DNA from 2 places in the Microbacterium plantarum genome. Region 1 is predicted to be linked to the other one. Evidence: predicted binding sites of a transcription regulator. Region 1 holds the regulator's gene; the other holds the start of a gene.
The links. The regulator LexA, encoded in region 1, represses DNA repair genes until DNA is damaged. The targets are predictions, from matches to a motif close to TCGAACANNTGTTCGA.

Region 1 (3,410 bases):
CGCGCCTCGAAGTCGTGGGTCTCGGCCGCGAGGGCGCGGGCATCGCCGACGCCGTAGCGCGAGACGCCCGCGCCGAACACGTCCGTGCCGACGAGCGCCGCCAACACGGTCCAGCCACCGGCCGACCCGCCCTCGATCGCGAGCCGTGACGCATCGGCGAGTCCGTCGGCGGCGAGGCCGCGTGCCGCCGCCGCGACGTCATCGACGTCGACGACGCCCCACTGGCCCTTCAGCCGTTCACGGTACGACCGGCCGTACCCGGTCGACCCGCCGTAGTTCACGTCGAGCACACCGATGCCTCGGCTGGTGAAGTAGGCCGCCTTGGCGTCGGCGGTGCCGCCCACGTGCGACGTCGGCCCGCCGTGCACCCAGACGAGGTACGGCGGCAGCTCGTCGGTCGGCGCCGTGACATCGGGGTTCGTCGGCGGATAGGCGAAGGCGTGCACCGGGCCGTGGGGACCCTCGGTGGTGATCTGACGGGCATGGGGGATCCATGCCTCGTCGATATCGGGGGTACCGCCGCGCACCGCTGTCGTCTCGCCGCTGTCGAGATCGACCAGCCAGAGCCCGCTCGCCCCGGGCATGGCGCCGCTCACGAGGGCGCGGCTGCCGCGGACGTCCTCGATCTGCAGTCGAGCGGTGGCGGGGAAGGGGAGAGGGATCGCGCCGCCGTCGCGGTCGACGATCACGAGCTGGTCCGAGCCGTGCGTGCGGACGGCCACGACGCGGCCGTCGTCGAGCGGCGCGTACCACCGGGTGCCGAGGACCCACAGGCCACCACCCGTGTCGGCGTCGGCGGGGGAGACCGCGACGGGTGCCGCGCCGGTCGCGGGGTCGACGCGATGGAGGTTCCAGCGCCCCGTCGGCTCGTCGAGCAGCAACAGCTGGCCGTCGGATGTCCATTCCGGCTGCAGCGCGGCCGTGCTGCCGCCGGCCACCTCGCGGACACGATCCGGGGCGTCGAGCTCGATGACACGGATGCGGGTGCGGTCCCAGGGCATGTCCGGGTGATCCCACGCCACCCACGCGAGCTGTGATCCGTCGGGTGACAGTGCCGGCTGAGCCACAAAGTCGCTGCCCCCGGCGAGCTCCGTCACTCCCGCTTCGTCGCCGCTCGCGGCGTTCTCATCGCTGCTCGCGCCGTCGATCCGCACGATGTGTCGTTCGGGAGTGCGCCCCGGGCGCTCGCGCTCGCGCACCGCGAGAAGCGCGCCGTGCTGCCAGCGGAGACCGCCGTAGTGGGTGCCGCTCTCCTCTGGGGTGAGCGCCTCGGGCTCGCCGCCCGGGCGGAGGCGTCGAATGCGCTGGTCCGACTTGTCGACGAAGAACAGCTCGCCGTCGTCGGACGCCGTCCAGGCGCCGCCGCCATACTCGTGCACACGCGATCGCGCGTTCCCGGGCGCGGGGAGGACGACCTCCACAGAATCGTCGCGGCGGCGGCGCATGACGGCGACGCGACCGGCCTCATCGGGAAGGGATTCGCCCCACCAGATCTCATCCCCGACAAAGCGCGCGCCGTCGAGGCGCAACGAGGACGCGCTGGCCCACGAGGCGGTCAGGGGGGAGGGCCAAGAACCGTACGGGAGTTGCTGCTGCGACATACCGTCACGCTACGCGAGCGGATCCGGGTCGTGCCGGACGACGGGAGGGGATGCCGCCGAGTCGCGGCATCCCCTCCCGCAGTTCCGTCGGTGCGGCGAGGTCAGACCGTGCGGAGGACGGCGACGACCTTGCCGAGGATGGTGGCGTCATCGCCGAGGATCGGCTCGAACGCCGAGTTGCGGGGGAGGAGCCAGGTGTGGCCGTCGCGCTGACGGAGCGTCTTGACGGTGGCCTCGCCGTCGAGCATGGCCGCGACGATCTCGCCGTTGTCGGCGGTCGCCTGTGCCCGCACGACGACCCAGTCGCCGTCGCAGATGGCGGCGTCGATCATGGAGTCGCCGACGACCTTGAGCATGAACAGCTCGCCCTTGCCGACGAGCTGACGCGGCAGGGGGAAGATCTCCTCGACCTGCTGGTCGGCGGTGATCGGGACGCCCGCCGCGATGCGGCCCACGAGCGGCACGAGGGCGGCGTCGCCGAGGGCGGGCGCGGCGTCGGCGGGGTTCTCGCCGGCCGTGCCGGGGAGGTCGATGAGGACCTCCATCGCGCGGGTCTTGCCGGGGTCGCGGCGGAGGTATCCGCTCAGCTCGAGCTGGTTCAGCTGGTGGGTGACGCTCGACAGCGACTTGAGGCCGACGGCGTCGCCGATCTCGCGCATGCTCGGCGGGTAGCCGTTGCGGGCGATCGCGTGCTGGATCACCTCGAGGATCGCGAGCTGCTTATCGCTCAGATTCTTGCGTCGTCGCGTCTGCGGCTTCTCGCTCATACCGCCGGTCTCCTGTCGTCGCGCCCCGTCCCCGACCCGATGTCGGAGGTTCATGGTGGGCTCTCGCTGTCGAAAAGGTAGCCCGATCCGACAGCGACATCACGGAACGCTCCGCGTGTCTCTTCGATCGGTCTCCGATTTCGGTGGGTGGTTGACACCACACAATATCGAAGATACGTTCGGAACCGAAGTTCGCACCCGTCTCTCCCGGCCGAGAGGCGGGAGCGAATCTTCCTACCGCTCCCGAGGAGATGTCATGACCACGATCGATGCCCGCTTCGCACCGGCCCCCCGCACCCGTCTGCGCCTGACGCGCCGTGGACGCCGCGTCATCGCAGCGATCGCCGCGCTTCCCGCCGTCGTCGCCGTCACCGCTGCCGTGCTCTCCGGCGGGGGAGCACTCGCGTCCAACGAGGCGGGCGCGCCCGAGGGGTCGTTCACGACGGTGACCGTCATGTCGGGCGAATCGCTCTGGTCGATCGCTGAAGAGGTGGCGCCGGCCGCCGACCCCCGTGACGTCGTCGACGCCATCATCCGGCTGAACGCCCTCGGCTCTGGTCAGCTCGAGGCAGGCCAGACACTCGCCATCCCCGCCGAGTACGACGCCGCGAGCTGAAGCCCGCCGTCTTCGGCGCAGAAGCTGGGGTGCGGCCACGCCGGACTCGGACGCGGCCTAGCATGGGTGGGATGAGCCCGAGTCTGGATGATCTGCCCCTCAGAGACGATCTGCGAGGCCTCACCCCGTACGGCGCCCCGCAGGCGCCGCTTCCGGTCGCGCTGAACGTCAACGAGAACACGCATCCCGTTCCCGAAGAGGTCGCAGACGACATCCTGGATGCCGTCGCCCGTGCCCTGCGCGACGTCAACCGCTATCCCGACCGCGAGTTCACGCACCTCCGCGAGTCCTTCGCCGAGTACCTCGGTCACGGCCTCACCCCCGATCGCATCTGGGCCGCGAACGGATCGAACGAGGTGCTGCAGCACCTGCTCCAGGCCTTCGGCGGCCCGGGGCGCACCGCCATGGGCTTCGGCCCCACGTACT
Region 2 (3,410 bases), 1.6 Mb from region 1:
ACGTCGCGTTCGCGGTGTCGCAGACGCAGGGCGAGGTGCGGAAGCGGTGGGATCCCTTCATCCGGCGACAGCACCTGATCAGCGCGGATCGGCCCGCGAAGGGCATCCGCACGTACACGGTGCAGCGATTCGGGCTGGCGATGGAGAGCGAGTACGTCTCGTACAACCCGCCGTCGAACGTCGGGATGAAGATGACGAAAGGCTCGTGGTTCTTCGCTCGGATGGGCGGCGGATGGCGGTTCAGTCCGGTCGAGGGTGACCCCTCGCGCTCGCTCGCGGTGTGGCGCTACAACTTCGCCTGCCGTCCGGCGTGGCTCGCGCCGCTGGCGGAGCGCATCGGCGCGATCATCCTGCAGCGCGACATCGACCGGCGGATCGCGGGTTTCGCGCGCGGATGCGAGGATCCGGTCGTGCTCGCCGAAGCGGAGCGCATCCGGGGCGTGTGACGGCGCCGGGCAGCGTCGGCCAGCGCCGGCCAGTTCAGAAGGGCGGCGGCTCATCGTTGCCCACCACGGGTGGTGGCGCCCCGCCGGCGTCGGGAACGAAACACACCGACGGGATCGGAACGTCTTCGCGGTAGACCCGGCCCAGGGGTGAGGTCCATTCCAAAACCCCGCCGCCGATCTGCCTGACCTCCCATTTCGTGAATTGCTTCATCGAATGGTGTCGTTGGCAGAGGTGCGCGAGGTTGAAGATGTGGGTGTGCCCGCCGAGGGCGTAATCGATGGTGTGGTCGAGTTCGCAGCGGATGGCCGCCCTCCGGCATCCGGGGAATCGGCAGTGCTGATCTCGTGCTTTGAGCAGTCTGCTCATCGCCGCGGTCGGCCGGTAGGTGTCGACTTCGACCGGGGTGCGGGTGATGGGGTCGATGAAGAGCCGGTTCCAGATTTTGGCGCGGCCGGCGAGCTTGCGGGCGGTGTCGGCGTCGATGAGCGCGGCGCCCACGAGCTCGGCGGGGGCGTCGTCGACGCCGGTCACCGTCTCGGATGTCAGCGTCACCTGGACCTGCGCCCGGATCGCACCCAGCGGCCCGGCGGCGTCGCTGCCGTACGTCGGGTCGATGACAGGGGCGCCCCCGAGCAGTAGGTCGCCGAGGATGTCGGCGCGCAGCTGATCCATCGTGCGGACATCAGGCGCGCCACCATCGGCCGGCGCCGCAGCATCCGCCGCCGCAGAACCCTCACCCGCGACAGCATCCCCTGCCGGACCATCCGCAGGCGCCCCCGCAGCGGTAGCACGGGCATCCTTGACGGTCTGCGCCATGGCGGTGAGGCGGTCGTGGATGCCCGCGGCGATGACCGTCGGCAGGGTGGCGCCGAGCTCGGACATGCCGTCGGTGCCGTGCGTCACCCAAACGCCTCGCTTCGCCGCGGCGGTGCGGTGTCGCTCGGCGAAGGACTCGGACCCCATGCGGGCGGCGAGGTTGCGGAGCGGCTCTCGCACGCGCGAGGCGATGTCGCGCTCGCAGATCGAGATCGCCTGCCGCGCATAGTCGTCGCGGATGTCGTCGGCGAGGCCGCATCCCATCCGGACGACGACGTCGACGTGGTCGCGCGTGATGCGCTGCTGCTCCCACGCCTCGAACACAGCGGGGTAGTCGTCGACGATGGTCAGCGCGTGGTCGATCTCGTTCTGCGCGCGGCGGTCGTGCGACCGTCGCACCCCGGCGATCTCCGCAGCGATCGAGCGCATCTCCATGTCTGACCCCATGCCGCGCGGCCGCTCGCCGGAGCGCGCAGCGACGCTCAGAGCGCTGCGCCCCGCCTCGGCGAGCGCACGGGTCATGGCGATGTTCGCCGCGTGGAGCAGGTCGTCTGCCTGACACACCCGATCGACGATGCCCGCGTACGGCGAGCTCGACGAGCCGGCATCCGGTTCGTGTGCGCTTTCGCCGTGCGTTGTCATGTTCCCATTATTGCCAGGGGGTCGGACATTCACCTCGAATATCCGTACATCTGTGGAGAACAATTTTGCGGCTCGGTTGGGGAGGAATGGGCGGCCCCGGCGGAGCCCGTTTCTCTACAGGGAGCTCCTGGATTTGTCGTTTCTCCATGACGAATCGAGGGTTGACCCGGCAGACGGGCCGGTTGGCAGTGCCGACTCACGTGGTAGTTGCGGTGGAAATCGCGAGTGCCACGGCGGGGACGATCAGCACGAGGCTTGCAACGGTCCACGAGATCACCTCCGCGGCTCGCGCCCACCCTTCGCCGCGCTCTTCCGGCGGTGAGACCGTGGCGATCTGTTCGCGCGCTGCGGCGGCGAGTATCAGCCCGAGGGGGAACACGACGCTGACGAACGGACTGATGACAGCGAGCCGGTTCAACGGCAGCGTCGCAGGGCGCCTGCTTTCGTCCCGCAGGACACCGTCGTGGAGCCTGTTCGCCTTGCTTTCTGCGAGCTTGATTGCGATCGCTCGGAGAAGCCGGCTCTCGGCGGGACCATCGTCGGAGCGCGGCCGCCGTCGCCGGCCGGTGAGATAGAACGCCATGCCGGCGTTGCTGCAGGTGACGACGGCGAATCGAAGAAGAGCGTCGGCCGCAGCGCGGACCGGGTTCGTCCCGTCGGCCGATTCGATACTCGCGATGACGATCGTCCCCGAGACGCCGACCACGGCGAGGATGAACGGCAAGAACGCGGGTGTGAGCGGTGACCACCGGCGGCGAGCGGCCGCGACGAACGTGTCGTACACGGCAGCCGTGACGAAGACGGCGAAAGCCGTCAATGCGGCGGCGCGCGCCACGACCACCTCAATGTCGGCAGGTGTGACCGCGTTGAGCACGAGGAGCTGAGCAACCACAAGACCGACGATGCGCGCAATGTCGCCGATCACCCCACGCACGGATGACGGCCCCGCGCGGAGCTTGAGCGCGGAAAGGGCTGCGCGCTGTTCTTCCGCGGCAATCTTCCGGCGCGTGCGACGCACAGCTGGGTCGGTCGGTGGGAGGGGGACTGCCGCAGCGGCGTCTGCCGCGAAGAGCGCTAGGAGGATTCCAATAGCTATCGGGCCGAAGCCGCGCACCAGGTCGATGCCGGTCGGCGCGGATTCGATCATGTAGGGGATGGCGATGTAGATGCCCAAGCCGAGCGAGGTGGGCACGAGCAGCGCGGCGATCAGTGTGAGTAGTTGCTGCCGTCCTGCCGATGCTGTGGGCTGTTGAAGCGCCCCGGGGTCTCGTACGGCGAGTTGCAGAGTGGTGACGAACAGGCCGACGACACCGAACGCGGCGAGTGCGTCGCCGCCGTCGAACCGTGGCAGGACGAGCCGGGGCGCGTCTGGGTTGAGCTGGGTGAGGGCGAAGAGTGAGACGAGCGCGAGGGCGGCGACTCCGCGACCCAGCGTTGCGCCCAGAGTCCGTGCGTACTGCGAGAAGTCCTCGTCATGGGCTCGCAGCAAGTCGGCGAGATCGTCC

Region 2: a site for LexA is predicted at 1,940-1,955, ahead of VC184_RS13630 (HNH endonuclease signature motif containing protein). Genes of this name have one in related genera too.

What each region holds. Positions count from the first base shown of each region.
Region 1 covers NZ_CP141117.1:1,028,624-1,032,033, forward strand. Annotated here, with positions in the region: gene VC184_RS04860 (prolyl oligopeptidase family serine peptidase) at 1-1,601, opposite strand, end outside; gene lexA (transcriptional repressor LexA) at 1,703-2,368, opposite strand; gene VC184_RS04870 (LysM peptidoglycan-binding domain-containing protein) at 2,625-2,984, shown strand; gene VC184_RS04875 (histidinol-phosphate transaminase) at 3,056-3,410, shown strand, end outside.
Region 2 covers NZ_CP141117.1:2,833,604-2,837,013, reverse strand. Annotated here, with positions in the region: gene VC184_RS13635 (SRPBCC family protein) at 1-446, shown strand, start outside; gene VC184_RS13630 (HNH endonuclease signature motif containing protein) at 481-1,905, opposite strand; gene VC184_RS13625 (hypothetical protein) at 2,102-3,410, opposite strand, start outside.